One region of the Arthrobacter sp. Soil_C_49 genome, then DNA from elsewhere that is predicted to be linked to it. Evidence: riboswitches for the same ligand, from Rfam matches in the RefSeq annotation. Region 1 holds a riboswitch; each other region holds the start of a gene.

The links. A riboswitch is a leader RNA that binds a small molecule or an ion and turns the genes downstream of it on or off. The one in region 1 is predicted to bind glycine.
Region 2: it holds a riboswitch for glycine, as region 1 does, so the genes downstream of both, gcvP (aminomethyl-transferring glycine dehydrogenase) here and gcvP (aminomethyl-transferring glycine dehydrogenase) in region 1, are expected to answer to the same signal.
Region 3: it holds a riboswitch for glycine, as region 1 does, so the genes downstream of both, gcvP (aminomethyl-transferring glycine dehydrogenase) here and gcvP (aminomethyl-transferring glycine dehydrogenase) in region 1, are expected to answer to the same signal.

What each region holds. Positions count from the first base shown of each region.
Region 1 is NZ_JBDGJZ010000016.1:93,054-103,301, reverse strand. Features, by position in the region: gene AC3A4Z_RS20140 (AMIN-like domain-containing (lipo)protein) at 1-225, shown strand, start outside; gene AC3A4Z_RS20135 (APC family permease) at 342-1,895, opposite strand; gene AC3A4Z_RS20130 (agmatine deiminase family protein) at 1,892-2,917, opposite strand; gene AC3A4Z_RS20125 (nitrilase-related carbon-nitrogen hydrolase) at 2,959-3,987, opposite strand; gene AC3A4Z_RS20120 (Dps family protein) at 4,202-4,681, shown strand; gene AC3A4Z_RS20115 (MFS transporter) at 4,781-6,361, opposite strand; gene AC3A4Z_RS20110 (TetR/AcrR family transcriptional regulator) at 6,428-6,967, shown strand; glycine riboswitch at 7,061-7,159, shown strand; gene gcvP (aminomethyl-transferring glycine dehydrogenase) at 7,339-10,248, shown strand, end outside.
Region 2 is NZ_JBDGJZ010000003.1:211,270-221,517, reverse strand. Features, by position in the region: gene AC3A4Z_RS07285 (ArsR/SmtB family transcription factor) at 1-7, shown strand, start outside; gene AC3A4Z_RS07280 (SRPBCC family protein) at 4-411, shown strand; gene AC3A4Z_RS07275 (Na+/H+ antiporter) at 505-2,379, opposite strand; glycine riboswitch at 2,564-2,661, shown strand; glycine riboswitch at 2,663-2,770, shown strand; gene gcvP (aminomethyl-transferring glycine dehydrogenase) at 2,823-5,675, shown strand; gene gcvT (glycine cleavage system aminomethyltransferase GcvT) at 5,686-6,807, shown strand; gene gcvH (glycine cleavage system protein GcvH) at 6,945-7,328, shown strand; gene glyA (serine hydroxymethyltransferase) at 7,325-8,647, shown strand; gene AC3A4Z_RS07250 (L-serine ammonia-lyase) at 8,979-10,248, shown strand, end outside.
Region 3 is NZ_JBDGJZ010000023.1:475-10,722, forward strand. Features, by position in the region: gene AC3A4Z_RS22410 (Tm-1-like ATP-binding domain-containing protein) at 1-944, opposite strand, end outside; gene AC3A4Z_RS22415 (cupin domain-containing protein) at 1,218-1,835, shown strand; gene AC3A4Z_RS22420 (mycofactocin-coupled SDR family oxidoreductase) at 1,897-2,730, opposite strand; glycine riboswitch at 2,963-3,057, shown strand; glycine riboswitch at 3,058-3,180, shown strand; gene gcvP (aminomethyl-transferring glycine dehydrogenase) at 3,228-6,098, shown strand; gene gcvT (glycine cleavage system aminomethyltransferase GcvT) at 6,108-7,229, shown strand; gene gcvH (glycine cleavage system protein GcvH) at 7,264-7,647, shown strand; gene glyA (serine hydroxymethyltransferase) at 7,644-8,963, shown strand; gene AC3A4Z_RS22445 (L-serine ammonia-lyase) at 9,139-10,248, shown strand, end outside.

The DNA.
Region 1 (10,248 bases):
TATGACATAGAGAAAGGCACCCCGACGTACACCCCGGCCAACCAGGCCGAATTGTCCAACGTCGCGGGCTACCAGACCTTCCGCCAGGTGGCCTGGGCAGGCAGCTTTGAGGGCTACACCACCCTTGGCCTGGGCGTCCGCGCCCGGCTGCCCTTCCGGGTCCTGACACTGGACGGCCCGGGGTCCGGATCACGGCTGGTGGTGGACGTCGCCCACTTCTGGTGACGGATACCGCACAGCGACCCACTGCCAAGCGATAACTCCGCAGCGGTAACCACAAAAAGGTGCCGCACCCCGCTGATCCGGGGTGCGGCACCTTTTTGGCTGGGGGGGCAGGACTCCTACTCCGGGACCACCAGGGCCGGGGTGTCCTGCTTCAGGGTTTCGCCGCGGAAGAAGCCGGGCCGAACCCGGGACATCACCAGCATAAAGACCGCGCCGAGGGCAAGGATGCCCACCCCGAGGACGAACACCAGGCCCACGCCGAACACTTCGGAGCCGCTGCCGAATTCGGGAGCCCAGCTGTCCACGGCGGTCTGCAGGAACACCACGAACAGGCCCACGCCGCCCAGCACGGGGCAGAGCAACCGCAGGATGAAGTTGCGGAGGTTGCTGAAGACGCTGTTCCGGAAGTACCAGGCGCAGGCGATCGCCGTCAGCCCGTAGTAGAAGCAGATCATCAGGCCCAGCGCCAGGATGGTGTCGTTCAGGACGTTTTCGCTGACCACGTGCATCACGGCGTAGAATCCCGCGGACAGGATGCCGGCGGCAACGGTGGCGTAGCCCGGCGTCGCAAAGCGCTTGCTCACCCGGCTGAACGGCTCCGGCAACGCCCCGTAGTGGGCCATGGCGAGCAGGCTGCGCGACGGCGACATAAACGTGGACTGGAGCGAGGCGGCGGAGCTGGAGAGCACCGCCAGGGACATCAGGATGGCGAACGGGCCCATGATGGGGGAGGCCAGGGCGGTGAAGATGTTCTCGTGGATTTCGGTGTTGTTCAACCCGTTGCCGGTATCTCCGACGCCGGCAAACATCATGGTGGCGATGCTGACCAGCAGGTAGATCGCCAGGACGATCAGGGCCGTCAGGGTACCGGCGAGGCCGGCAGTCTTTTTGCCGTTCGCCGTTTCCTCATTGACCGTGAGGCAGACGTCCCAGCCCCAGTACACAAAGATGGACAGCGAGATCCCGGCGGCCACCTGGCCGAACGTTTCGATCTTCGTGACGTCGAACCATTCCCAGCTGAAGGGAATGGCCGTTTCGGAGGTGGACCAGTTGGCGAACGCCATGCCCACGAACAGGCCCAGCACCAGCAGCTGGAACCCCACCAGTCCGTACTGGACCAGCTTGGTGGTGTGCAGGCCCCGGTAGCTGACCCACACCGCAAGCGCTACAAACACAAAGCAGGTCAGCACATTCAGCGGCTTGTCGGCCGCGAGGTCAGCCAGTTCAGCTGAACCGGTGAGCTGGGAGAGGAAGAGGTAGAAGAAGTCGACGGCCACCCCGGCCAGGTTGGACAGGACGATGATGTTGGCTGCGAGCAGGCCCCACCCGCCCATCCAGCCCACCCAGGGCCCGAACGCTTTGGTGACCCATGTGAAGGTGGTGCCGCTGTCCGGGGAGTCGGCATTGAGTTCCCGGTAGGCCAGGGACACCAGGATCATCGGGATGAACCCGATGAGGAAAATGACGGGCAGCTGCAGTCCGGCTTCGTTGACGGTGGGTCCCAGCGCGCTGGTGAGCGTGTAGGCCGGGGCGATGGTGGAGATACCAAGGACAACCACGGCGAGGAGTCCCAGCTGCCCGCCCTTCAGACCCTTGGGGGAGACTCCGGAGGGGTTTGCCGGCTTTCCGGCTCCGCCGGCGGAGGCGCCGGTGCGGATGGTTTCTGTCATGGCACCACTTTCTGGGAGGCAGCGGGCTGCTGTTGGGTGATGCAGTGGATCCCCCCGCCGCGGGCAAAAAGCTCGCGTGCGTCGATGGCGACAATACGCCGTCCGGGGTAGGCCTCCGCAAGGATCTGCAGGGCCTTGTCGTCCTGGGGGTCATTGAAGCTGCATGCGATAACGCCGCCGTTGACCACCACGTGGTTGATGTAGCTGTAGTCCACGAAGCCCTCGTCATCCCGCAGGGTTTCCGGGGCGGGGACTTCAATAATCTTCCACTGCCTGCCGGCGGCGTCGGTGGTGCCCCGGAGGAAGTCAATGATTTCCCGGGAGACCTCGAAGTCGGGGTGCTCCGGGTTCTCCTGCGAGTGGACCAGGAGCGTGCCGGGCGAGGGGATCGCGGCCACAATGTCCACGTGGCCGCGGGTGCCGAACCGCTCGGAGTCACGGGTCAGGCCGCGCGGCAGCCACACCACATGGGTGGCACCGATGGTGCGGGCCAGTTCCTGCTCGACGTCGGCCCGGCTGAGGCCCGGATTGCGGCCCGGATCCAGCTGCACGGTTTCGGTCACCAGCACGGTTCCCTGGCCGTCCACTTGGATGCCGCCGCCCTCGTTCACCAGCGCCGACACGATGTGCCGGGCGCCGGACCTGCCGGCCACCTCGCCGGCGATCAGCGCGTCCTTGTCCCACTGCGCCCAGTCCTGGCCGCCCCAGCCGTTGAACACCCAGTCCACGGCACCGAGCCGGCCGTCGCCGTCCAGCACGAAGGTGGGCCCGATGTCGCGCATCCACGCATCATTCAACGGGGCGGCAAGCACCTCGACGTCAGGGTGCAGGTAGGCGGCGGCCGTGTCGACGTCGTCGGGATCCACCACCATGGTGACCGGCTGGAACTCGACGGCGGCGTTCGCCACGGCAGCCCAGGTGGACCTGGCCGCATGGGCGGCCTCCGAGGATTCACCAAGGGTGTAGCCGCCGGCGGGGAAAGCCATCCACAGCCGCTCCTGGCGGGCAGTTTCGGCGGGCATCCGCCACTGTCCGGTGCCGGCTGCGGCCTGCTGCGGGGCGGTCATGAGCAGGCCTCTGCGAAGCCGCGCTCGCCGCCCAGGAGTTCGTTTGGGCGCACGGGTTCGGTGAGCCGGGCGTAAGTGTCCGGGCGGCGGGTGGCCAGGAACGGGAACAGGGTCAGCCAGTCCTTCCGCTGGTCCAGGTCGAGGTCCGCCACGAGGACAGCGGACTCGTCCCGCGGCGCCTGGGCAAGGATTCGGCCGTACGGGTCGGAGATGAAGGAGGAGCCGTAGAAGTTCAGGGTCCCTTCGCTGCCCCAGCGGTTCGGGGCGATCATAAACAGGCCGTTGGCGATGCCGTTGCCCACGATGACCTGCTGCCACAGCGGCTGGGTGTCGAAGTCCGGGTGGTCCGGTTCGGAGCCGATAGCGGTGGGGTAAACCAGGATTTCCGCCCCGCCCAGGGAGTACAGCCGGGCAACCTCGGGGAACCATTCGTCCCAGCATGTGGGCATTCCCAGCCGGGCGCCGCCCAGTTCCGCGGGAGCGTGGACTTCGTAGGCGTCTGAGGCGGCGGGTCCCTGGCGGAAGAACTTGTCCTCGTAGTATCCGGCGGTGACGGGGATGTGGAGCTTGTGCGTCCGGGCCAGGAGCTCTCCTTCAGGGGAGACCAGGATGGCGGTGTTCAAGCCCAGGCCGTCGTCCGTGCCGTCCGGATCCGCGGCACGCTGGTACAGGGATGCATGTACGGACACCCCATGGCGGCGGGCAGCTTCGGCGGCGAAGCGGAAGGTGGGACCGGTGAGCAGGTCTTCTGCGGTGTCCGAGGGCCGGGTCCGGGTGGGCCCCTCGGACGGGTCGTTGTGAGGGCGGGTGTCTGCCGGGTAGCGCGAAAGCGTCAGCTCCGGCAGGAAGACCACGGAGGCTCCCAGCCGGGCGGCCCGGCCGATGCCCTCGTCCAGTTCGGCCTCGACGGCGGCGGCGTCCGCTTGCCACCGGTGCTGGACCACGCCGACCCGCAGGGCGGGCCGGGTGGACGGCGTTGTCCGGGCCAGGGAAGCGGGTGCGCCGAGGCAGGAAATTTCAATCATGTTTGCTACTCCAGTGAGACGGTGGTCACTAAATGAATGACGTTCATTTAGTATGAGGTGCGACGGGCGCGGATGCAAGGGGAAATATGAATCCCGTTCTTTTGTGTCGGTCGATGCGGAATTAGTAAGCTCACTGAGAAATTGCCGCACGCCCCTCTGTTGCAGGGTGTCGGGCTGGTAGCGTCGGGATTACTGGACCAATCGAGGAGGATGCATGAAAGCTTCACCGACACTGACCAACAACCTGCAGGCTGTGCTCGCGGACCTGATCGAACTGCACATCCAGGGCAAGCAGGCCCACTGGAACATCGTGGGAACCAACTTCCGTGACCTCCACCTGCAGCTGGATGAGATCGTGGACGCTGCCCGCCAGTTCGCAGACGACGCTGCCGAGCGGATGCGGGCACTGCACGCCCTGCCGGACGGGCGCAGCTCCACCGTGGCTGAATCCACCAGCCTCGCTCCTTTTCCCGAGGGGCTCATCAGTACCAAGGACGCGATCGAGCGCATTGTTGCCGCCCTTGAGGCTGCGGTAGGCACCATGCGCAAGGTCCATGACGAGGTGGATGAGGAAGACCCCACCACCGCGGATCTCCTGCACGAATTCATTGCCAAACTCGAGCAGTTCGCATGGATGGTCAATGCCGAGACCATGAAGGCCACCGCGAGCGTCACCGCCCCCGACGCGAAGTAGCCCGTTCCGGCACACGTCACCAGCCAGCGCCCGGCTCCGGACTTCTGTCCGGAGCCGGGCGCTGCGTTGTGCCGGGAAGCATTCAGGCGGCGCGCTGCCCTATCCGGCCTTGGGCACTTTCCGCAGGACGACGGCGGCAAGTACTGCCGCCGTCGCCATCAGTACCAGCCCGATCGCCGCAGTGACGTGCACCCCCGAATCGAAGGCTGAGCCGGCAGCCTGCCGGACGGCGTCCGCCAGGGGAGCAGGCAGCCCCGCTGCCAGCTCCATGGCTCCGGCCAGGGTCTCGCCGGCATGGGCGGTGCCGGCGCCGCCGGCAGCTTCCGCGACGCCGGCCGGCAGGTGCAGGTTGTGCTGGTAGGAGGCCGTGAGGATCGAACCCAGCACGGCGGTGCCCAGCAGGGCGCCCACCTCGTACCCCGTCTCGGAGATGGCCGACGCCGCACCGGATTTTTCCGCCGGCACGCTGCCCAGGATGAGGTCATTGGAGATGGTTTCCGCCGTCCCCACGCCCAGCGCCAGGACCAGCAGCGCTGCGAGCAGGAGCGCCGGCCCGTTGGAATGGCTGCCGAACGTCACCAGGCTGTACCCGGTGGCGCTCATGCCGAGTCCGGCGCCCACCACGAAACCGGGGCGGATCTTCCGGACCAGCGGCACCACGGCCAGGCCCGCCGCCACAGTGGCGACCAGGGCTGGAATCATGGCCATTCCTGCCGCCGAAGGGGACATGCCCTCAAGGAGTTGCAGGTGCTGGGCCAGGAAGAGGATAAAGCCGTTGAAGGAGAACAGGGCCAGGACGTTCGCCGTGATGGCCATGCTGAACACCTGGTTGCGGAACAGGGACATGTCCAGCAGGGGGCTGTCCAGCCGGTGCTGGCGGCGGACAAAGGCAGCGCCCATGGCCAGCCCGAAAGCTATGCTTCCCAGTGCCAGCGGGCCCGGGCCTTCGGTGGCGTATCCCTTGATGCCATACACCAGCGGCACCATGGTCAGGAGTGAGAGCAGGATGCTCGGCGCATCCGCCCTGCCCGGCGAGGGGTCGCGGGATTCCGGAATGAACGCCGGGCCGAAGGCCAGCAGCGGCAGCATGATGGGCACCGCCACCAGGAAAACCGCTCCCCACCAGAACTGTTCCACCAGCCAGCCGCCGAAGATCGGACCCAGGGCGGCGCCGCCGGAGAACCCGGCGGCCCAGATGGCGATGGCCAGCCGGCGGCGGTTGGGGTCCGGGAAGATGTTGCGGATCAGGGACAGCGTGGAGGGCATCAGCATCGCGCCGAAAAGGCCCAGGGCGGCGCGGCCGGCTATCAGCCAGCTGGAGCCGGGGGCGAAGGCCGTTGCGGCTGACACTGCCGCGAAGCCGATGCTGCCGATGATCAGCAGCCGTCGCCGTCCGATCCGGTCACCCAGGCTTCCCATGGCCACGAGCAGCCCCGCCAGTACCAGCGGGTAGGCGTCCACGATCCAGAGCAGTTCGACGCCTGAGGTGTCCAGGGCGCGGGCAATTGCGGGCAGCGCAAACGTCAGTGCGGTGTTGTCGACGGCGACGAGGAGGACCGGGAACATCAGCAGTCCCAGCGCGAGCCAGTCCCGCCGGGTACCTCGTCGCCGAGCCGCCGGCTGATTCGCTGCGGCGTTCAGGCGGGTGCGGTCTTGCTGGGGTGCGGAGGGAGCGGTCATAAGTTAACTATACCGTCCGGACGGTACAGTTAAGAAACTCCGACGCGACAATGCATGATTGGAACCATGGCCAGAAAACCCGTGGCACGGGATGCAGTGCTCGATGCCTTTGAAGAACTCCTCATCGACGTGGGGGAACGTGCCGCCACCCTGGATGCGGTGGCGAAACGGGCAGGCGTTTCCAAGGGCGGGCTGCTATACCACTTTCCGAACAAGGAAACGCTGATCGCGGCCACCCTGGAGCGGCTGGACCGCCTGGCGGGGGAGGACCTCGATGCAATGGCGGCGGCGCCCGAAGGCGCTGCTGCCTATTTCATCCGGTCATCGCTCTGGTCGGACACCCCCATGGACAGGTCCTTCGTTGCCGCGACGCGCCTCGCCGAAGTGGCGCACGAGGAAGCCCGGCGCCGCTTCGCCGCCATCCAGCAGCAGTGGCTGGAGCTCATCGGCAAGGATGTGGGCCCGGCCATGGCGAAAGCTGTGCTCTACATGGGGGACGGGCTGTACTTCAACGCCATGTGGGAGAGCGGCCCGTCCGGAAATGCCGGAAACCGGGAAGCGGATGTAAACGAACTGCTGGCGGCCGTGGAACGGCTGCGGGGCTAGCCGTTCATTTGCCCCGGGGACGGCGGCATAGGAGAATTGGTGCATGCGCCGGCCCTTGCGGCCGCCATCAAAAACAACTAATTGAATAGCCTTTGATCTGCGGCGGGAGAGTTCTGCCAGAAGGTACAAGCAGGCGCCGTAGGAGCAATACCTCCCCAGGAATCTCACAGGCCCATGTACCGCCGCGGCGAGGCACCTCTGGAAAGCAGCACGCTGTCCGCCTGGCCATCCCGTACCGGACGCCTGGACTGCCGTGCTCACCGACGGTGCAAGCGGGGCCTGCGGAAAGCGGGCAACGCGGAAACTCTCAGGTCCAGTTACAGAGCGGGGAGGACCCGAATCGATGTGGCGTACCCTGCGCCGCCTTATGTATGGAGTTCCTCGTGACTGCTATTCCGGCCTCCGCCTCCCCAGCCTCCGCCATCGCGGCCTCTGCCTCCCCAGCCGCCGCCATTCCGGCCACCGCCGCCACTGCTCCGGCTGCCACGTTCGTTGACCGGCACATCGGTGCCCGGCGGCAGGCCGACGTCGACACCATGCTCAAGGCCGTGGGTTACGACACGGTGGACGCGCTGGTTGACACCGCCGTTCCCAAGGACATCCGCCAGGACTCGGCACTGGAACTGGCCGGCGCCCTGAGCGAGGTGGAGGCGCTCGCTGAACTGCGCCGGCTCGCCGCGAAGAACAAGACCGCTGTGCAGATGATCGGCCAGGGCTACTACGACACCGTGACGCCCCCGGTGATCCGCCGCAACATCCTTGAGGGCCCCGCCTGGTACACCGCGTACACGCCCTACCAGCCGGAAATCTCGCAGGGCCGGCTAGAGGCGCTGCTGAACTTCCAGACCATGGTCCAGGACCTGGTGGGACTGCCCATCGCCAATGCTTCCCTGCTGGACGAAGCCACTGCCGTGGCCGAGGCCGTGCTCATGATGCGCCGCGCGAATAAGAACAAGGATGCCCGGGACGGCAAGACGGTGTTGGACGCCGACTGCCTGCCGCAGACCATCGCCATCGTCAAGGGCCGCGCCGAGGCGCTCGGCTTTGAGGTGGAGGTTGCCGACCTCGCTAAGGGACTGCCCGACGGCGCCATCAACGGCGTCGTCCTCCAGCAGCCCGGCGCCTCCGGCCGGGTCTTCGACCACACCGCCGTCATCGCTGAGGCGAAGGAACGCGGTGCCCTGGTCACAGTTGCCGCCGACCTCCTGGCCCTCACCCTCATCACACCTCCCGGTGAGCAGGGCGCGGACATCGCTGTCGGCTCAGCCCAGCGCTTCGGCGTGCCGCTGTTCTACGGTGGCCCGCACGCCGCCTACATGGCGGTCCAGAAGGGCCTGGAGCGCTCCATGCCCGGCCGCCTGGTGGGCGTCTCCAAGGACAACGCCGGCGTACCTGCCTACCGTCTGGCCCTGCAGACGCGCGAGCAGCACATCCGCCGCGAGAAGGCCACGTCCAACATTTGCACGGCCCAGGCGCTGCTGGCCATCGTGGCCTCCATGTACGCGGTGTACCACGGCCCGGAAGGCCTGAAGGCAATCGCCCGGTCCGCCCACACGCACGCCACGACCCTCGCGGCTTCCCTCAAGGCCGCCGGACTCGACGTGCTGCACACCAGCTTCTTCGACACTGTCACGGTCTCCGTTCCAGGCAAGGCCGCGGGCATTGTCGCCGCCGCCGAGGCCAGGGGCATCAACCTGCGCAGCATTGACGCGGACACGGTGGGCTTTTCCACTGATGAAACCACGACGCCGGCAATTGTCGACGCCGTCCTCGAAGCCTTTGATGCCGGGCGGGTTCAGGTGACGGACGGTTTTGCCCTGGACGCCGCCGTCGAACGTTCCTCGGACTTCCTGCAGCACCCGGTGTTCAATACGCACCGTTCCGAAACGCAGCTGCTGCGCTACATCCGGAAGCTCAGCGACCGTGACCTGGCGCTGGACCGCACCATGATCCCGCTGGGTTCCTGCACCATGAAGCTGAACGCCACGGCCGAGATGGAAGCCATTTCCTGGCCCGAGTTCGCCTCCATCCACCCGTTCGCCCCGGACTCCCAGACCGAAGGCTGGCGCGAGCTGATCGCGGACCTGGAAGCACAGCTGACCGAGATCACCGGGTACGACCAGGTATCCATCCAGCCCAACGCAGGCTCCCAGGGCGAACTCGCCGGCCTGCTGGCCATCCGCGGCTACCACCACTCCCGGGGCGACCAGCAGCGCAACGTGTGCCTCATCCCGGCGTCGGCACACGGCACGAACGCCGCGTCGGCTGTGCTCGCGGGCATGAAGGTTGTTGTGGTGGCCACGGCGCCGGACGGCACTATCGACCACGCCGATCTGTACTCCAAGATCGAGGCCCACAAAGACGCCCTGTCCTGCATCATGATCACCTACCCGTCCACCCACGGTGTCTACGACGCTGACGTCCGCGAAGTCTGCGACGCTGTTCACGCGGCCGGCGGCCAGGTGTACATTGACGGGGCGAATCTGAACGCCCTGGTCGGTTTGGCACAGCCGGGCAAGTTTGGCGGCGACGTGTCCCACCTGAACCTGCACAAGACCTTCTGCATCCCGCATGGCGGCGGCGGACCCGGCGTCGGCCCCGTTGCTGCCAAGGCACACCTCGCACCGTTTATGCCCGGCAATGCGGCCACGTGGACGGAAGGCAACGACGTCCCGATTTCCGCATCCAAGTACGGCTCCGCTGGCGTGCTGCCCATCTCCTGGGCCTACGTGAAGCTGATGGGCGGCCAGGGCCTCACCGAGGCCACCAAGTCCGCTCTGCTCGCCGCGAACTACGTCGCCGCCCGGCTGAACGACTTCTTCCCGGTCCTCTACACCGGTGAAGGCGGCCTGGTAGCGCACGAATGCATCCTGGACCTGCGCGAGCTGACGGCCAAGACCGGCGTCACGGCGGAGGACGTGGCCAAGCGCCTTATCGACTACGGCTTCCACGCCCCCACCCTGGCGTTCCCGGTGGCGGGGACCCTGATGGTGGAACCCACCGAATCCGAGGACCTCGGCGAGATCGACCGCTTCATCGAGGCCATGATCTCCATCCGCGCCGAAATCGACCAGGTGGCTCACGGCGACTTCTCCGTGGCGGACAGCCCGCTGCGCAACGCCCCGCACACCGCGGCCGCCGCCATCAGCAGCGACTGGGACCGTGCCTACCCGCGCGAACAGGCAGTGTTCCCGGTGAAGTCGCTCAAGCAGGACAAGTACTTCCCGCCGGTGGGCCGCATCGACGGCGCGGCAGGGGACCGGAACCTGATCTGCTCCTGC
Region 2 (10,248 bases), on a different contig from region 1:
GTCATGACCGAGAACGCCATCCGGCTCGAACGCCGCTTCCCGCACCCCGCCGAATCCGTGTGGGCCGCGCTGACCACCCCCGAGCTGCTGGCCCGCTGGTGGGCGCCGGGCGATATCGCGCCAGTCGTTGGCCACCGTTTCACCATGGACATGGGCTCCTGGGGGCAGCAGCAGTGCGAAGTCCTCACCGTGGATCCCGGCACCTCCATCAGCTTCCTCTTCTCCGAGGCCGTGCTGGACACCACCATCACCTGGCGCCTCGAGCCGGCGGATGGCGGCACTGTGCTCCATCACGAACACGCGGGCTTCCGCCTCGACACCCCCATGGGCAAACAGGCCATCGAGGGCATGGGCAACGGCTGGCCGGGGCTGCTTACCCGGATTGACGGCGTTCTCGCCGGCGTTTCCTGACGTTTCAGGTGACCGGACGACGGCGGGACCTCCCCGCCGTCGTCCCCTCACGTGGGCAGGCGTGACGTGGGCAGGCCGCGCCTCAGCCGGCCATCACCCCAGCAGGTCGTCCTGGTAGCACCAGCGCCAGTCCTCGCCCGGCTCAATGCTGCGCATGACCGGATGCCCGGTCTTCTCGTGATGCCGCGATGCGTGGGTTGCGGGGGAGGAATCGCAGCACCCCACCTGCCCGCAGGCCAGGCACATCCTCAGGTGCACCGGCGTCGTACCTTCCCTGACGCAGTCAGCGCAGAACGCGTCGGCCGGAACCTCCCGGGGCCGCGCCGACTCGAGGTGGTCGCACACCCCGCCCGGCCTTGCGATGCCTTCCCCGCCGCCCTCGCCGGACGTGTCTACCTCATCCAGCGCCACGTCCAGCATGGATTCCTCAACGTCCAGCCGCTCCAGGACGTCGGTGAGGACCTCCTGCGCGTACTCGCCGCCGCGGCGCAGCTCCAGCACCTTGGCACGTTCCGCTTCCAGCATGGCGAGCCGGAGCCGGGCATAGCGCTCGCTGGGTGTTGCCGTTTCCGCCGACGGCCGGCCCAGCCGTTCCCACGCGGCCAGCCCGCGCTCCTGCGTGCGCCGCTTCAGCATGGCCAGGACCTCGGGCGGATCGTTCTCAGTGCCCAGTTCCTGCAACCGGGCCACGCCGGCGGCGGTGGCCAGCTGCATCAGCGACGCCTTGTTCAGGGCATCCTCGCGCTGGTCCGGACCCTGCACCCGCAGCGCACGGACCAGTGCCGGGAGGGTAAAGTCCTGCAGCGTCAGGGTCCCGCCCACCACAACAAGGGCAGCGAGGATCAGCACAGACCGGTGTTCCAGGTCCTCGGGCAGCACCAACACTGCGGCCAGGGTGACCACGCCGCGCATCCCGGCCCAGGACACAATGGCGGGGAACTGCCAGGGCGGCGCCGGGTCGCTGCGCCGCACCGCGGGAATCAGCCGGGGCAGGTATGTCGCGGGGAAAACCCACACGGGGCGGAGGACCAGCACCGCCAGCAGGATCACCGCGCAGCCCATCCAGATCCGGCCAGCGCCCAGGGAATCGTCCTGGACACCCTCCACGATGCTGCGCACCTGCAGCCCGATCAGCAGGAACACCGAGTTTTCCAACAGAAACTGCACCGTATTCCAGTTGCTGCGCTGGCTCAGCCGGGCGGCACCGTTGGGCATAGACGGCGCCTTGGTGCCCATGATGAGCCCGGTGACAACGACGGCCAGGACACCCGACGCGTGGATCGCTTCCGCCGGCAGGTACGCCACCAGGGGAGCCACCAGCGACGTGGAGGTGTTGATGGGGACGTTCCGGATCCGCTTGCGCAGTTCCGTCAGCACGTAGGCCGCGGCGATGCCTACCACCAGGCCGCCGCCCACCGCGAGCAGGAAGTCCGCGGCGATCCCCGCCACGGACACCGTCCCGGAAATCGCGGCGATCGCTGCGCGCAGGCAGATCAATGCCGTGGCGTCGTTGACCAGGGATTCACCCTCCAGGATGGTGACGATCCGGCGCGGCATCCCCACCTTCCGGGCGATGGAGGTGGCGGCCACCGCGTCCGGGGGTGCCACCACGGCCCCTAGCGCAAACGCGGCCGCCAGCGGGATCTCCGGGAACAGCCACCACACCACAAAGCCCACAGCGATAGTGCCGAAAATGACATACCCCACCGATAGCAGGCCGATGGACCGGCGGTTGGAGCTGAAGTCGAACAGGGACGTCCGCAGCGCCGCGGCATAGAGAAGCGGCGGCAGCAGCCCCACGAGGACCATTTCCGGGTTCAGCTCAATGTCCGGCACGAACGGAAGGAAGGAGCCGATCACGCCTACCAGTACCAGCAGCAGGGGAACGGAAATGTTCAGTTTTCGGCCCAGCGCGCTTCCGGCGCAAACCACCGCAACGAGAACCAGAAGTCCCAGGGCGATCTCCATCCGGCCATTGTCTCAGGCCCTGCCAAGGGTGTCCCTGCACGGAGCCCTGCGGCACTTCCGGTGAGGGGACGACGGCGGGACGTGCCGCCGTCGTCCGCCCGCCCGAAAGCTGGCCCTCATTTTGCATCCTGACCACGGATCCTGTAACCTGTGAGCCGTGTCACCCACCAGTGGCACGTGCTGATGATCTGCGGCGGGAGAGTCCTGCCGGTACGTTCTGCAGGCGCCGTAGGAGCAAATCCTCCCCAGGAATCTCTCAGGCCCACGTACCGCCGCGGCAAGGCAACTCTGGAAAGCAGTCCGGGCAACCGGGCTCACCGACGGTGCAAGTGGCGCCCTGCCGAACAGCAGGACTACACAAAACTCTCAGGTCCAATACAGAGCGGGGAGGAACCCGAATCAACGTGGTGCTCCGGCACCACCTGAATTATGGAGTTCCTCTTATGACGGTTCAATCGTCCCCCACCACCTTCGCAGACCGCCATATCGGCGCGCGCCGCCAGTCCGACATCGACACCATGCTCAAGGCCGTCGGCTACGACACCCTCGATGGCCTCGTTGACAGCGCCGTGCCCGATTCCATCCGCCAGGACACGCCACTCACCCTTGAGAGCGCCCTCAGCGAAGTCGAGGTCCTCGGCGAGCTCCGCAAGCTGGCCGGCAAAAACAAGATGGCCGTGCAGATGATCGGCCAGGGCTACTACGACACCGTGACTCCGCCGGTGATCCGCCGCAACATCCTCGAAGCCCCCGCCTGGTACACCGCCTACACGCCCTACCAGCCGGAAATTTCGCAGGGCCGGCTCGAGGCGCTGCTGAACTTCCAGACCATGGTGCAGGACCTTACCGCGCTCCCGGTGGCCAACGCCTCCCTGCTGGACGAAGCCACCGCCGTGGCCGAAGCCGTGCTGCTGATGCGCCGGGCCAACAAGAACAAGACGGCCAAGGACGGCAAGACTGTCCTGGACGCCGACCTGCTCCCGCAGACCATCGCCATCGTGCTGGGCCGCGCCGAAGCCCTCGGCTTCGAGGTGGAAATTGCCGACCTCACGGCCGGCCTGCCCGACGGCGACATCAACGGCCTCGTCCTGCAGCAGCCCGGCGTTTCCGGCCGCGTCTGGGACCAGTCCGGCGTTATCGCCGAGGCCAAGGACCGCGGCGCGCTGGTCACTGTCGCAGCCGACCTCCTGGCACTCACCCTGATCACTCCACCGGGCGAGCAGGGCGCGGACATCGCCGTCGGTTCCACCCAGCGCTTTGGCGTGCCGCTGTTCTTTGGCGGACCGCACGCCGCCTACATGGCCGTCCGCGACGGCATGGAGCGCACGCTCCCCGGCCGAATCGTGGGCGTCTCCAAGGACAACGCCGGCGTCCCCGCATACCGCCTGGCACTGCAGACCCGCGAGCAGCACATCCGCCGCGAGAAGGCCACGTCCAACATCTGCACGGCGCAGGCACTGCTCGCCATCGTCTCGTCCTTCTACGCCGTTTACCACGGCCCCGACGGCCTGAAGGCGATCGCCGAAACCGTCCACAACAACGCCCGCGCCCTGGCCGCCACGCTTAAGATCGCCGGCCGGGAACTGGTGTCCGATACCTTCTTCGACACCATCACCGTCCGCGTCCCCGGCAAAGCCGCCAAGGTGATCACCGCCGCCGAAGCCCGGGGCATCAACCTGCGCCTCATCGACGCGGACACAGTTGGCGTGTCAGTCGATGAAACCACGACGCCGGAGGTCCTCTCCGCGGTTGTTGTCGCCTTTGGCGCCGGTCCCGTGGTGTCTGCCGAGGGTTTCGAGCTGCCGGAGCAGGTGCTGCGCACCTCCACCTACCTGGAGCACCCGGTGTTCAACACCCACCGCTCCGAGACCCAGCTGCTGCGCTACATCCGCCGGCTCTCCGACCGGGACCTGGCCCTGGACCGCACCATGATCCCGCTGGGTTCCTGCACCATGAAGCTGAACGCCACAGCCGAGATGGAAGCCATTTCCTGGCCCGAATTCGCCTCGATCCACCCGTTTGCCCCCGACTCCCAGACCGCAGGGTGGCGTGAACTGATTTCCGGACTGGAAGCGGATCTCGCCGAGATCACCGGCTACGACCAGGTGTCCATCCAGCCCAACGCCGGTTCCCAGGGGGAACTTGCCGGCCTGCTGGCGATCCGCGGCTACCACCACTCGCGCGGCGAGGCGCAGCGCAACGTGTGCCTCATCCCGGCGTCGGCGCACGGCACCAACGCCGCGTCCGCCGTCCTGGCCGGCATGAAGGTTGTTGTTGTGGCCACCGCTGCCGACGGCACCATCGACCACGCGGACCTGCAGGCCAAGATCGAGGCCCATAAGGACGTCCTCTCGGCCATCATGATCACCTACCCCTCCACCCACGGTGTGTACGACGCCGACGTCCGCGAGGTCTGCGACGCCATCCACGCCGCCGGCGGCCAGGTCTACGTGGACGGCGCCAACCTGAACGCGCTCGTTGGGCTGGCGCAGCCGGGCAAGTTCGGCGGCGACGTGTCCCACCTGAACCTGCACAAAACCTTCTGCATCCCGCACGGCGGCGGCGGACCCGGCGTCGGCCCGGTTGCTGCCAAGGCACACCTCGCACCGTTTATGCCGGGCGACGCCAATAAGGCTGCCCACGAGGCCGGGCACGGAGTGGCGATTTCCGCTTCACGCTTCGGTTCCGCTGGCGTGCTGCCGATTTCCTGGGCGTACGTGAAGCTGATGGGCGGCCAGGGGCTCACCGAAGCCACCAAGTCCGCACTGCTCGCTGCGAACTACGTTGCCGCCCGCCTGGACGAGCACTTCCCGGTCCTCTACACCGGCGAAAGCGGCCTGGTAGCGCACGAATGCATCCTGGACCTGCGCGACCTGACGGCCCGTACCGGCGTCACAGCCGAGGACGTGGCCAAGCGGCTCATCGACTTCGGCTTCCACGCCCCCACCCTGTCCTTCCCGGTGGCGGGGACCCTGATGGTGGAACCCACCGAATCCGAGGACCTCGCGGAAATCGACCGCTTCATCGAAGCCATGATCACCATCCGCAAGGAAATCGACCAGGTGGCTGGCGGGGACTTCCCGGTGGAGAACTCCCCGCTACGGAACGCACCCCACACGGCAGCCGCCGTCGTTTCCTCTGAATGGAACCGCTCCTACCCGCGTGAGCAGGCCGCCTTCCCGGTGGCCTCGCTCCGGCAGGACAAGTACTTCCCGCCGGTGGGCCGCATCGACGGCGCAGCAGGGGACCGCAACCTGGTCTGCTCCTGCCCGCCGCTTTCCGAGTTCGAAAACTAAGGATTCTGTGATGACTGAGAACTACACCGCGCTGTACGAGCAGCACAAGATTGCCGGCGCCTCCTTCACGGACTTCGGCGGCTGGCAGATGCCGCTGAAGTACAGCTCCGAGCTCGCCGAACACCACGCCGTGCGCAACGCCGCCGGCCTGTTCGACCTCTCCCACATGGGCGAGGTCTGGGTCACCGGCCCTGACGCCGGAGCTTTCCTCGACTACGCCCTTGTCGGCAAGCTCTCCGCTGTTGCCGTCGGAAAGGCAAAGTACTCGCTGATCTGCCAGGAAGACGGCGGTATCATCGACGACCTCATCTCCTACCGCCTTGGTGAACAGAAGTACCTGGTGGTCCCCAACGCCGGCAATGCTGCGGTGGTTGCCGCTGCACTGGCCGAGCGTGCTGCCAACTTTGACGTGAAGGTGGAGGACGTGTCCGCCGAAACTTCGCTGATCGCCGTCCAGGGACCGAACGCCGAGGCCATCCTCCTGAAGCTGGTCCCCGCGGCGCAGCACGGGCTGGTGACGGAGCTAAAGTATTACGCCGCGGTTGAAGTCGAGATCAACGGGCAGCAGCTCCTGCTGGCCCGCACCGGCTACACCGGCGAGGACGGCTTCGAGATCTACATCCCCAATGAGGATGCTGCCGGCCTGTGGGACGCGCTGCTCGAAGCAGGCGCCGGCCACGGGCTCATCCCCACAGGACTGGCGTGCCGCGACTCGCTCCGCCTCGAAGCCGGCATGCCGCTCTACGGCAACGAGCTCTCCCGGGAAGTCAACCCCTACGCCGCCGGGCTGGGGCCGGTTGTGTCACTCAAGAAGGAATCGGACTTCGTGGGCAGGGCCGTGCTGGCGGAGCTCAAGGAACTGGGCGCCGGGTCCACCTCGGGCCGCAAGCTGGTGGGCCTGAAGGGCCTGGGCCGCCGCGCCGGCCGCAGCCACTACCCGGTCCTCAAGGACGGCAACGTGGTGGGCGAGGTAACCTCCGGCCAGCCGAGCCCCACGCTCGGTTACCCGATCGCCCTGGCCTATGTCGACGTCGAACACTCAGCACCCGGTACCGCCCTGGACATCGACCTCCGCGGCAAGGCAGAGCCGTTCGAAGTAGTAGAGCTCCCGTTCTACAAGCGCCAGAAGTAACGCTCTCTCACTTAATGCCGCGTTTGGCCAAACGCTCTCTCACTTGATGCGGGTTTTAACTAAACGCTCTCTCACTTGATGTGGGGTTTGGGCTGACGCTCTCTCACTTTCATAAACACGAACCTAAGGAAATACACATGGCAAAAGTTGTTGCTGAACTTAAATACTCGGCCGAGCACGAGTGGATTGCTTCTCACGGATCCGGGCCTGCCGGCGTCGGGATCTCCGCTGTGGCTGCCGAAGCCCTGGGCGACATCGTGTACGTGGACCTGCCCGAGGTCGGCTCCACGGTGACCGCGGGGGAGACCTGCGGTGAGGTGGAATCCACCAAGTCCGTCTCGGACCTCTACGCCCCCGTCACCGGTGAAGTGGTGGAGATCAACGACGAAGTGGTCTCCGACCCCGCCCTGATCAACAACGATCCCTACGGCGCAGGCTGGCTCTTCAAGGTGGCCGTTACCGAAGAGGGCCCGCTGATGTCCGCTGAAGAGTACGCCGCAGCCAATGGCGGCGAACTGTGAGCGCCACTGCCGCTACCGCGGCCTTTGAGCAGGTAGTCTCCGCGTCGCTGGACGCCGAGCTGTCCGCACTGGACCCCGAGATCGCCGCGAAGATCGACGACGAACTCACCCGCCAGCGTGACGGCCTGGAGATGATCGCCTCCGAGAACCACACTGCCGTCGCCGTGATGCAGGCGCAGGGCTCGGTGCTGACCAACAAGTACGCCGAGGGCTACCCGGGCAAGCGCTATTACGGGGGCTGCGAGCACGTGGACGTCATCGAACAGCTCGCCATCGACCGGATCAAGGCGCTGTTCGGTGCGGAGTTCGCCAACGTGCAGCCGCACTCCGGCGCCCAGGCCAACGCCTCGGTGATGCACGCGCTGATCAAGCCGGGCGACACCATCATGGGCCTGAACCTCGCCCACGGCGGCCACCTGACCCACGGCATGAAGATCAACTTCTCCGGCAAGCTCTACAACGTGGTGCCGTACGGCGTCCGCGAGGACAGCCACACGGTGGACATGGCCGAGGTGGAGCGCCTGGCCCAGGAGCACAAGCCGGCGCTGATCGTGGCCGGCTGGTCCGCTTACGCCCGGCAGCTGGACTTCGCCGAGTTCCGCCGCATCGCCGACTCCGTTGGCGCCTACCTGATGGTGGACATGGCGCACTTCGCCGGGCTGGTGGCCGCAGGGCTGCACCCGTCGCCTGTGCCGCACGCGCACGTCACCACCTCCACCACGCACAAGACCCTCGCCGGTCCGCGCGGCGGCATCATCCTGACCAACGACGCCGGCATCGCCAAGAAGATCAACTCGGCTGTGTTCCCGGGCCAGCAGGGCGGCCCGCTGGAACACGTCATCGCGGGCAAGGCCGTGGCATTCAAGATCGCCGCGTCCGCCGAGTTCAAGGAGCGCCAGGAACGTGTCCTGGCCGGCGCCCGGATCCTGGCTGAGCGCCTGGTCCAGCCCGACGTCAGCGCCAAGGGCATCAGCGTGGTCTCCGGCGGCACCGATGTGCACCTGGTCCTCGTTGACCTGCGCAACTGCGAGCTCGACGGCCAGCAGGCCGAGGACCGGCTCGCGGCCATCGACATCACGGTGAACCGCAACGCCGTGCCGTTCGACCCGCGCCCGCCGATGGTCACCTCCGGCCTGCGGATCGGCACGCCCGCGCTGGCCACCCGCGGGTTCGGTGAGGACGCATTCCGCGAGGTTGCGGACATCATCGCCGAGGCTTTGACGGCCGACGCCGATGCAGACCTTTCCGGGCTGCGTCACCGCGTCGAAACCCTCGCCCAAGCCCACCCGCTGTACCCGGCCCTCGCACCTCTGTCCTAGAGTTGGCTGGCTTCGGGACCGGCGGACCGGACATTTTCACGCGTGCTGCGCCCCACCGGCTCCCTAGCCTCGCAAGCTCGGCCAGGGAACCCTGCCGGCGTGGGCCCACTTCGTCGCTTTGACGCACGCTTTCGAAAAGTCCGGCTCTGCCGGCGCTGGCGGGTCCCTCGCCTGGTGAGGTGCCTTCGGAGTGGGCGGGGCATCCGGCAGCATGCTCCCCACCGTCCCCTAGCCTCGCAAGCTCGGCCAGGGAACCCGGACGGCGTGGGCCCGGCACACAGAGGATGTCCTGCCCGCTCCACCCCAACCACGTTTAGTTAGGAACAATCGCATGGCTGTTGGAGTCTTTGACCTCTTTTCCATTGGCATCGGGCCTTCCAGTTCCCACACTGTGGGCCCGATGCGGGCTGCTGCCGTTTTTGCGGAGGAGCTCAAAGGCTTGGGCAAGCTCTCGGACGTGGCGTCGCTGCGGGTGGACCTTTATGGTTCCCTCGCCGCGACGGGCCATGGCCACGGCACCATGACCGCGATCCTGCTGGGACTGGAGGGCTTCCATCCGGAGCTCATCCTGCCGGACGAGGTGGAGGAACGACTCGCCGCAATCGCCGATACCGGCCTGCTGCAACTGGCTGGTGCGGTCCCGCTGCCCTACGGGGTGAAGGACATGGTGCTGCGGCCGCTGACCGTCCTGCCCCGCCACACCAACGGCATGACCTTCACGGTGTCCGGCGCCGAGGGCAACGTCCTGCACACGGCAACGTTTTTCTCGGTGGGCGGCGGCTTTATCGTCCGCGAGGGCGAGGAGGATGCAGCACAGCAGGAACTCGAGGAATCCAAAAAAGAACTGCCGCTGCCCTTCCGCACCGCCGCCGAGCTGCTGGAGCACTGCCGGGAAACAGGCCTCGGCATCAGCGACATCATGCGGATCAACGAGGAGGACAGCCGCACTCCCGCGGAGATCCGTGAAGGCCTGCTGCATATCTGGTCGGTGATGGAGGAGTGCGTGGCCACCAGCCTGAAGCGCGAAGGTGTGTTGCCCGGGGGACTGAAGGTCCGTCGTCGGGCGCCTGACTGGTATGACCGGTTGAAGAAGGAAAGTTCACGGCCGGACGGCGAGGGCCAGGACGAGGACTTCTATGACCAGAAGTATTGGCAGGAGTGGGTTAACTTGATCGCGCTGGCGGTCAATGAGGAGAACGCCTCCGGCGGGCGGGTGGTCACTGCCCCGACGAATGGTGCGGCCGGGATCATCCCGGCGGTGCTGTTTTACGCTTTGCATTTCGCGCCGGGGATGGAGAACGCCTCGCAGGAGGACCGCGACGACGTGGTGGTGAAGTTCCTGCTCGCTGCCGGCGCCGTGGGGGTGCTGTACAAGGAGCAGGCGTCCATTTCCGGGGCCGAGGTGGGCTGCCAGGGCGAGGTGGGCTCGGCGTCGTCCATGGCGGCGGCAGGCCTGGCCGAGGTGATGGGCGGGACCCCGGCCCAGGTGGAGAACGCGGCAGAGATCGCGATGGAACACAACCTGGGCCTGACCTGCGACCCGATCGGGGGCCTGGTGCAGGTGCCCTGCATTGAACGGAACGCGATCGCGGCGGCGAAGG
Region 3 (10,248 bases), on a different contig from region 1:
CCGCAGGTGATGAAGTCGAGGCATCCCGGAACTAGAACCTGGGGAAGACCTAGGCGGCCAGCGGTTTCCATACGGCCAGGTCCGGCATCCATCAGCCCACCGATCTTGGTACCGGCCAGTTCGGTCAGGGTGAAGTCAAGAACGGCGGCGACCTCGCCGGAGGCCACAAAATTCTCCAGGGCCCGGCCGCCCACGCCATTGGCATGGAACGCCACCAAGTCAAAGCCGTCCCCTTCGATCTGGTCGCGGGCTCTCATCACCGCGTCAGTGGTGTTGCCATTCAGCGAGACGGCGATTGCCGGGCGGGGTTTTCCGTCGCGCTTGACATGGGCTGTGGCGGCGGCCGCGCCGACTACATAGCCCGCTGCGGAACGAAGAACCGCGGAGGTGATGGAATTCAGACCGACAATATCCGCGACTGAATGCAGGGTGGCGACGTCCCTCGTCCCGACGTATGGCTCGAACTTCCGGTTACCCGAGGCCAGGGGCGAAACGACCATTTTAGGAAAACCAACCGGGGATGCCTCAAACGCCGTGCGAGTGACGTAAGCGCCCGCTCCCCCGACACAGAGCGCAGCATGGATGCGGCCGTCGCTTACCATCTTCGAGAAGGAAGCGGCGACGCCAGCCCGGAGTGCGGCGACAGCCTCACCACGATCCATACTGTCAATTTGCTCGCTGGAATAGCCGGCCGCCTGGGCTACTTCCTCCCGGCTAATGAGCGGCCGTCCCCCGCTGAGCTGAGCCCCTGTGAGGTGACGGTGGGCGCGGCCGGAAGTGTCGAGCAGGATCACGCTTGCGCCAAGCTGTTCTATTTCCGCCGCAACGGAGGTCAGCTCAACCGACTTAGTGTCCAGAGTGCCAATCACGAGAACCGTAAGCCATGTTCCGATGCTGCCCCGTTCGACTTGTCGAACACCTTCAGGCTTCTTTGCGTGCGTCATGCCACTCACGTTATGTCGACTTGGCGTACAACGTCAAGAGCATTTTCGACTTTTCGTTCGATCTCACCGAACGGACGACGCTTTTTAGTGTCGGAACGTTCGACGCAGCTTGTTGCTGGAAGGTTGGATTCCCCGGCGAGGGTGCAGTGACGTCCGGAGCGCGATGCGTAAAATAGATTCGGTAAGACCGAACGAAGGTGCGTTTCAGGCTGTGAGCAGGTGGTGACGAGCAGCGCTGAGCCGATGTACCTAGGAATGAGGGAGTGGACGCGGATGAGCGAAACCAGCGAGATCGAAGAAGAAGCGGACTCTACGGTCCAGATTGGCGACCGCCTGCGGGAGCTGAGGAACCAATACCAGTACAGTATTCGCGGGCTTGCCGGACGCGCAGGGGTTTCAGCATCGTTGGTGAGCGACATCGAAAAGGGTAAGGTCGAGCCGTCAATCTCGACATTAAAGCGCATGGCGGCAGCACTCGGTACGAACATCACCTACTTCTTCTCTGAGCCAACACAGGACAAGGGCAGGGTCGTCCGGGCAGCCGAACGAACTCCCATGGGTCCAAAGTCGTACCTGAGCGGCAGCCGCTCAGGCATGGAATCCAGCGGCGTCCGCTTTGAACTCGCTTCCCCTCCAGAGTCGGAAGCCATCGAAGCCATCTATGGACGCTACGAGGTCGGCGCGTCGACTGGTGATGAACCCTATACGCACGAGGGTGAAGAATGGGGAATGGTCTTGTCCGGCCGGCTCAAAGTTGTCTTGGAGGATCAGGTTTATTTCCTCGAACCCGGGGATTCAATCTGGTTTCCCAGTACGATTCCCCACAGGATGGAGAACGTAGCCACAACAGTCACCGAATACATTTGGATTGACACGCCCAAAAGCTTCTAAAAGCCTGGTTGGAAACGGCGGGCCGATACTGCTGCAATCAGTACCGGCCCGCCGGGCTTTTCTACTTGGCGAGCAGTCCAAGGTCAATCGGTAACGTGACGCCAGTGATGTAGCGAGCCTCGTCGGAGGCGAGCCATTTGACCGCATTGGTGACATCCGCGGTGTCGATCATTGGTACCTTCATCAGGTGATGCTCCACGAAGCCCGAGTGGGCGTCCTCAGCGTTCGGGTTCTCCAGGTCCGGGCGGAACATCTTAAAGACCCCAGGGTTGTTCAGCATGATGGTGTCAACATTGGTCGGGGCAAGCGCATTCGCCCTGATGTTGTGGGGGGCAAGTTCATTGGCCAGGTTACGCATCAGGCCGATGACGCCATGTTTAGCCGCGACATAATGGCCAAGGGTATGCAACGCCTTCAGCCCGGCCGTGGAACTAGTCAGGATGATGGACCCACCGTTGCCGGCCTCGATCATAGCCGGTACACCTGCCCGGACCGTCTTCCACACACCCGTCAGATTGATGTCAATCATCGTTTGCCAGGTTTCTTCGTCCAGTTCGGCCAGCTGACCGTAGGAGACGACGCCTGCGTTTGCGAGGATGATATCCAGACGGCCGAACTCACTCACGCCGTCCTTGACAGTAGCGGTCAAGCCATCCAGATCGCGGACGTCCACTTGGCGAGCCAGGATTTTGCCGCCAACTGCTTCTACCTGCCGGACCGTTTCCTCAAGCTCTGCTGAGGACGCCCCTTCATAGGGAACGGTGTCAATGGGTGCGCATGCATCTACTGCGATGATGTGGGCGCCTTCGGAGGCAAGGCCAACGGCATGCGAACGCCCTTGCCCACGAGCTACACCGGTTATGAAAGCAACTTTTCCGTCAAATCGTCCTGCCATAGCGGACTCTCCATTCTATCGGTTCTGAACGGTCCTAGCGTACAGATTTGGTTTATCCACCTCACGATACATGCTGGCGTCGAACAAAAGGAGGGTTTTTGGGTATTTTTCCCCGCCACGCTCTCTCGCTGCCGGTTTGGCCCCCTGGTTGCAAGACATTTTCGGCACTGGTTGCCATTACCCCTGACCGCGGTGTACTTTGTAGTCGTAATCACGACAGAACACGTGCCACTAAGTTGCAGCGGGAGAGTCCGGCACACCCCCGTCGGCGCCGTAGGAGCAAACCCTCCCCAGGAATCTCTCAGGCCCACGTACCGCTGCAACGCGGCAACTCTGGAAAGCAGCCCGGCCAACTCCTTCTGCGGGGAACGGGCTCACCGACGGTGCAAGCTGCTCCACGCCATGACGAGGAGCAGCGGAAACTCTCAGGTCCAATACAGAGCGGGGAGGAACCCAAACACCGGCGCCTGAAGCGCTGGTAGACACTGGAGTTCCTTATGACCGCCAATTCCAAAGCTGCTGCATTCGTCGACCGCCACATCGGCACGCGCAGGCAAGACCAAGTCGAAGCCATGTTGAAGGCTGTTGGCTACGACTCCATTGATTCCTTAGTCGACTCGGCTGTTCCGGCCGACATCCGACAGGACTCTTCCCTGGAACTGACCGGCGCGTTGAGTGAGGTGGAAGCCCTCGCCGAACTGCGCGGGCTGGCCGCCAAGAACAAGACCGCCGTGCAGATGATCGGGCAGGGCTACTACGACACCGTGACTCCTCCGGTAATCCGCCGCAACATCCTCGAAGCACCCGCCTGGTACACCGCCTACACCCCGTACCAGCCGGAGATTTCCCAGGGCCGGCTCGAGGCGTTGCTGAACTTCCAGACCATGATCCAGGACCTGGTGGGCCTGCCCATCGCCAACGCGTCGCTCCTCGATGAAGCCACCGCGGTAGCCGAAGCGGTCCTCATGATGCGCCGAGCCAACAAGAACAAGGACGCCAGGGACGCCAAGACTGTCCTAGACGCCGATTGCCTACCGCAGACCATCGCCATCGTGAAGGGCCGTGCCGAGGCGCTCGGCTTCGAGGTTGAAGTCGCCGACCTTGCCGAGGGACTGCCCGAGGGCGTCATCAACGGTGTGGTGCTCCAGCAGCCCGGTGTCTCCGGCCGGGTCTTCGACCACAGCGCCGTCATCGCGGACGCGAAAGAACGTGGTGCCCTGGTTACGGTCGCCGCCGATCTGCTTGCACTGACCCTCATTACGCCTCCGGGCGAGCAGGGGGCGGACATCGCCGTCGGCTCCACTCAGCGTTTTGGCGTGCCGTTGTTCTTTGGGGGGCCGCACGCCGCGTACATGGCTGTCCAGAAGGGCCTCGAACGCACCCTCCCTGGCCGCCTCGTGGGCGTTGCCAAGGACAACGCCGGCGTCCCCGCGTACCGCCTGGCCCTCCAGACCCGAGAGCAACACATCCGCCGCGAAAAGGCCACCTCCAACATCTGCACCGCGCAGGCACTGCTGGCCATCGTCTCCTCCATGTATGCGGTCTACCACGGCCCCCACGGGCTAAAAGCAATCGCCCAAGCCGTGCATGAAAATGCCAAAATCCTTGCGGGCTCCCTCCAAGCCGCTGGCTTGGAGGTGCTGCACACCAGCTTCTTTGACACCATCACGGTCCGTGTCCCCGGTAAAGCGAGAAGCGTGGTCGCAGCCGCTGAAGCCAAAGGCATCAACCTCCGTGTCATCGACAGCGACCTGGTCGGCGTATCAACCGACGAAACAACGACTGCCCAAGTCATTGCAGACGTCATGTACTCCTTCTCCATAGTGGCCGCCTACGGTGCACGCATAACAGGTAGCACGGACGGCTTTGCGCTGGACAGCGCCGTTGAGCGTATCTCGGCGTTCCTACAGCATCCGGTGTTCAACACCCACCGCTCCGAAACCCAGCTGCTGCGCTACATCCGCCGCCTCTCCGACCGCGACCTGGCGCTGGACCGCACCATGATCCCGCTGGGCTCCTGCACCATGAAGTTGAACGCCACCGCCGAGATGGAAGCCATCTCCTGGCCGGAGTTCGCCTCCATCCACCCGTTCGCACCGGATTCCCAGACTGCCGGTTGGCGTGAACTCATCGCCGGCCTGGAAGCTGACCTCGCCGAAATCACCGGCTACGACCAGGTTTCCATCCAGCCCAACGCAGGATCCCAGGGCGAACTCGCCGGCCTGTTGGCCATCCGCGGCTACCACCACTCCCGGGGCGAGGCGCAGCGCAACGTCTGCCTCATCCCAGCCTCAGCCCACGGCACCAACGCCGCCTCCGCCGTACTGGCGGGTATGAAGGTTGTTGTGGTGGCCACTGCCGCCGACGGCACCATCGACCACGCTGACCTGCAGGCCAAGATTGACGCCCACAAGGACGTCCTTTCGGCCATCATGATCACTTACCCGTCCACCCACGGCGTTTACGACGCCGATGTGCGAGAGGTTTGCGACGCCATCCACGCGGCCGGCGGCCAGGTGTATGTTGACGGCGCGAACCTGAACGCTTTGGTTGGTTTGGCACAGCCGGGCAAGTTCGGCGGCGACGTCTCCCACCTGAACTTGCATAAGACCTTCTGCATCCCGCACGGCGGCGGCGGACCCGGTGTCGGACCTGTTGCGGCGAAGGCGCACCTCGCCCCGTTTATGCCGGGCGACGCCAACAAGGCCGCCCACGAAGCCGGACATGGCGTTGCCATTTCGGCTTCGCGCTTCGGTTCCGCCGGTGTCCTGCCGATCTCCTGGGCCTACGTGAAGCTGATGGGCGGCCAGGGTTTGACCGAGGCCACCAAGTCGGCGCTTCTCGCCGCGAACTACGTGGCCGCCCGTCTGGATGAGCACTTCCCGGTCCTCTACACCGGCGAGAGCGGTTTGGTGGCGCACGAGTGCATCCTTGATCTGCGCGAACTCACGGCGAAGACCGGCGTCACGGCCGAGGACGTGGCGAAGCGTTTGATCGACTTCGGCTTCCACGCCCCCACGCTGTCCTTCCCGGTGGCGGGCACGCTCATGGTGGAGCCCACCGAGTCCGAGGACCTCGCGGAGATCGACCGCTTCATCGAAGCTATGATCATCATCCGCCAGGAGATCGACCAGGTGGCCGCCGGTGACTTCACCGTGGAGAAGTCCCCGCTGCGCAACGCGCCCCACACGGCAGTCGCCGTCTTATCTTCCGACTGGAACCGGACGTACCCGCGTGAGCAGGCCGCCTTCCCGGTGGCCTCCCTCCGACAGGACAAGTACTTCCCGCCGGTCGGCCGCATCGACGGCGCAGCAGGGGACCGCAACCTGGTCTGCTCCTGCCCTCCGCTTTCCGAATTTGAGAACTAAGGAATTCCGATGACTGAGAACTACACCGCGCTCTACGAGCAGCACAAGCTCGCCGGCGCCTCCTTCACCGACTTCGGTGGCTGGCAGATGCCCCTGAAGTACAACTCTGAACTGGCCGAACACCACGCCGTGCGCAACGCCGCCGGCCTGTTCGACCTCTCCCACATGGGTGAAATCTGGGTGACCGGCCCTGACGCCGGTGCCTTCCTGGACTATGCGCTGGTGGGCAAACTGTCCGCCGTTGCCGTCGGCAAGGCCAAGTACTCGCTGATTTGCCAACGAGATGGGGGCATTATCGACGACCTGATTTCCTACCGCCGTGCAGAGGACCGCTATCTGGTGGTGCCCAACGCCGGCAATGCCAAGGTGGTGGCAAGGGCACTGGCCGAAAGGGCAGCCGCGTTCGACGTCACAGTCGAGGACGCCTCCACCGAGACGTCCCTCATCGCCGTGCAGGGACCGAACGCCGAGGCCATCCTGCTTAAGCTGGTCCCCACCGAACAGCACTCGCTGGTGACGGAGCTGAAGTACTACGCGGCCGTCGAAGTAGAGATCAACGGTCAGCACCTGTTGCTTGCCCGGACCGGCTACACGGGCGAGGACGGCTTCGAGATTTACGCCAACAACGCGGCGGCCCCAGCGCTGTGGGATGCGCTGTTGGAAGCCGGGGCAGGGGAAGGTCTGGTCCCCGCCGGTCTCGCTTGCCGCGATTCGCTCCGCCTCGAAGCCGGAATGCCGCTGTACGGCAACGAGCTGTCCCGGCACGTCAACGCCTACGCAGCAGGGCTGGGCCCGGTGGTGTCGCTGGCGAAGGAAAGCGACTTCGTTGGCAAGGAAGCACTGGCAGCGGTCAAAGCTGCCGGCGTCGGCTCCACCGCGGGCCAGAAGCTTGTGGGCCTCAAAGGCACCGGCCGCCGTGCAGCCCGCGTGCACTACCCGGTCCTTAAGAACGGCACCTTGATTGGCGAGGTGACTTCCGGCCAACCCTCCCCCACCCTCGGCTACCCAGTGGCCATGGCCTACGTCGACGTCGAACACTCCGCCCCCGGTACCGTCCTGGACGTGGACCTCCGCGGCAAACCCGAACGCTTCGAGATCGTCGAACTCCCGTTCTACAAGCGCCAAAAGTAATCAAACAAGACCTAGCAAGCAAAGGAAAATCATCATGAGCAAAGTTGTTGCTGAACTGAAGTACTCCGCCGAGCACGAGTGGGTTGCTGTTGACGGATCCGGACCGACCGGCGTCGGGATCTCCGCTGTGGCTGCCGATGCCTTGGGCGACATTGTGTACGTGGACCTGCCCGAGGTTGGTTCCTCGGTGACTGCGGGGGAGACCTGCGGCGAGGTGGAATCCACCAAGTCCGTCTCGGACCTTTACGCACCCGTCACCGGCGAGGTTGTGGAGATCAACGACGAAGTGGTCTCCGACCCCGCGCTGATCAACAATGATCCCTACGGCGCCGGCTGGCTCTTCAAGGTGGCCGTCACCGAAGAAGGCCCGCTCATGTCCGCTGAAGAATACGCCGCAGCAAACGGCGGTGAACTGTGAACCCGGCAGCAGTGACCAAATTCGCCCAGGTCGTTTCCCCGTCCCTGGACGCGGACCTGTCCGTACTGGACCCTGAGATCGCAGCGAAGATTGACGACGAGCTCACCCGGCAGCGTGACGGCCTGGAGATGATCGCCTCCGAGAACCACACCGCCGTCGCCGTGATGCAGGCGCAGGGCTCGGTGCTGACCAACAAGTACGCCGAGGGCTACCCAGGCAAGCGCTACTACGGCGGCTGCGAGCACGTGGACGTCGTGGAGCAGCTCGCCATTGACCGCATCAAGGCACTGTTCGGCGCGGAGTTCGCCAACGTGCAGCCGCACTCCGGCGCGCAAGCGAACGCCTCGGTGATGCACGCGCTGATCAAGCCCGGCGACACCATCATGGGCCTGAACCTGGCCCACGGCGGCCACCTCACCCACGGCATGAAGATCAACTTCTCCGGCAAGCTCTACAACGTGGTGCCGTACGGCGTCCGTGAGGACACCCACACCGTGGACATGGCCGAGGTGGAGCGACTGGCGCAGGAGACCAAACCGGCGTTGATCGTGGCCGGCTGGTCTGCATACGCCCGCCAGCTGGACTTCGCCGAGTTCCGCCGCATCGCCGACTCCGTGGGCGCGTACTTGATGGTGGACATGGCGCACTTCGCCGGACTGGTGGCCGCCGGGCTGCACCCGTCACCGGTGCCGCACGCGCACGTCACCACGTCCACCACGCACAAGACCCTCGCCGGTCCGCGCGGCGGCATCATCCTGACGAACGACGCCGACATCGCCAAGAAGATCAACTCAGCTGTCTTTCCGGGCCAGCAGGGCGGCCCGCTGGAACACGTCATTGCGGGCAAGGCCGTCGCGTTCAAGATCGCGGCCTCGGCCGAGTTCAAGGAGCGCCAGGAGCGCGTCCTCGCCGGCGCCCGGATCCTGGCCGAACGCCTGGTCCAGCCCGACGTCACCGCCAACGGCATCAGCGTGATCTCCGGCGGCACCGACGTGCACCTGGTCCTCGTTGACCTGCGCAACTGCGAGCTCAACGGGCAACAGGCCGAGGACCGCCTCGCGGCCATCGACATCACAGTTAACCGCAACGCCGTCCCGTTCGACCCCCGCCCGCCGATGGTCACCTCCGGTCTCCGGATCGGCACGCCGGCGCTCGCCACGCGTGGGTTCGGCGAAGCTGCCTTCCGCGAGGTTGCCGACATCATCGCCGAAGCTTTGACGGCCGACGCCGACGCGGACCTTTCGGGGCTGCGTCACCGCGTCGAGGCCTTGGCTGCAGCCCACCCGCTCTACCCGGGCGTCACGAACCTCGCCTAAGGCTTCCTGCCCGTGGTCACTTTTGCCCGGTGGGACCGGCAGCCTCCGCGTGCTCGGTCGCGAATACGCCCGCTGAGCGGACGTGACGCTTCCTTAGACGCATGCTCACGGATACCGGGCCCGCGTCCGTCACCTCCTGCCCCGACCACGAACCGCTTGTAGATAGGAACCCGTCATGGCTGTTGGAGTCTTCGATCTCTTTTCGATCGGCATCGGCCCTTCCTCTTCTCATACTGTGGGGCCGATGCGGGCTGCTGCTGTGTTCGCGGAGGAGCTGAAGGCTTCCGGGGTGCTGGGGTCGGTGGCGGGGTTGCGGGTGGATCTATACGGATCATTGGCGGCCACGGGGCACGGGCACGGGACGATGACCGCGGTGCTGCTGGGGCTGGAGGGGTTCCATCCGGAGCTGATCCTGCCCGAGGAGGTGGGGGAACGCCTGGCCGCAATCGCCGAGACCGGGATGCTGCAGCTCGCCGGTGCCGTGCCGTTGCCCTATGGGGTGAAGGACATGGTGCTGCGGCCGTTGACGGTGCTGCCCCGGCACACGAACGGGATGACGTTCACCGTAAGTGATGAGGCCGGGGAGGTTTTGCATACGGCGACGTTCTTCTCGGTCGGTGGCGGTTTCATCGTCCGGGAGGGCGAAGAGGACGCGGCTCAGCAGGAGCTGGAGGCGTCCAAGAAGGAACTGCCCCTGCCGTTCCGGACCGCGGCGGAATTGCTGAAGCATTGCCGGGAGAGCGGGCTGGGGATCGCCGAGGTGATGTTCGTGAATGAGAAGGCGATCCGGACGGAGGCGGAGATTCGGGCCGGACTGCTGCATATCTGGTCGGTGATGGAGAACTGCGTAGCGACGTCCCTAACGCGGACCGGGGTATTGCCGGGCGGGCTGAAGGTTCGCCGCCGCGCCCCAGACTGGTATGACCGGTTGAAGAAGGAAAGTTCACGGCCGGACAGCGAGGGCCAGGACGAGGACTTCTACGACCAGAAGTATTGGCAGGAGTGGGTTAACTTGATCGCGCTGGCGGTCAATGAGGAGAACGCCTCCGGCGGGCGGGTGGTCACTGCCCCCACGAACGGGGCGGCCGGGATCATCCCGGCGGTGCTGTTTTACGCGTTGCATTTCGCGCCGGGGATGGAGAACGCCAGCCAGGAGGACCGCGACGACGTGGTGGTGAAGTTCCTGCTCGCTGCCGGCGCCGTGGGGGTGCTGTACAAGGAGCAGGCGTCGATTTCCGGGGCTGAGGTGGGCTGCCAGGGCGAGGTGGGTTCGGCGTCGTCGATG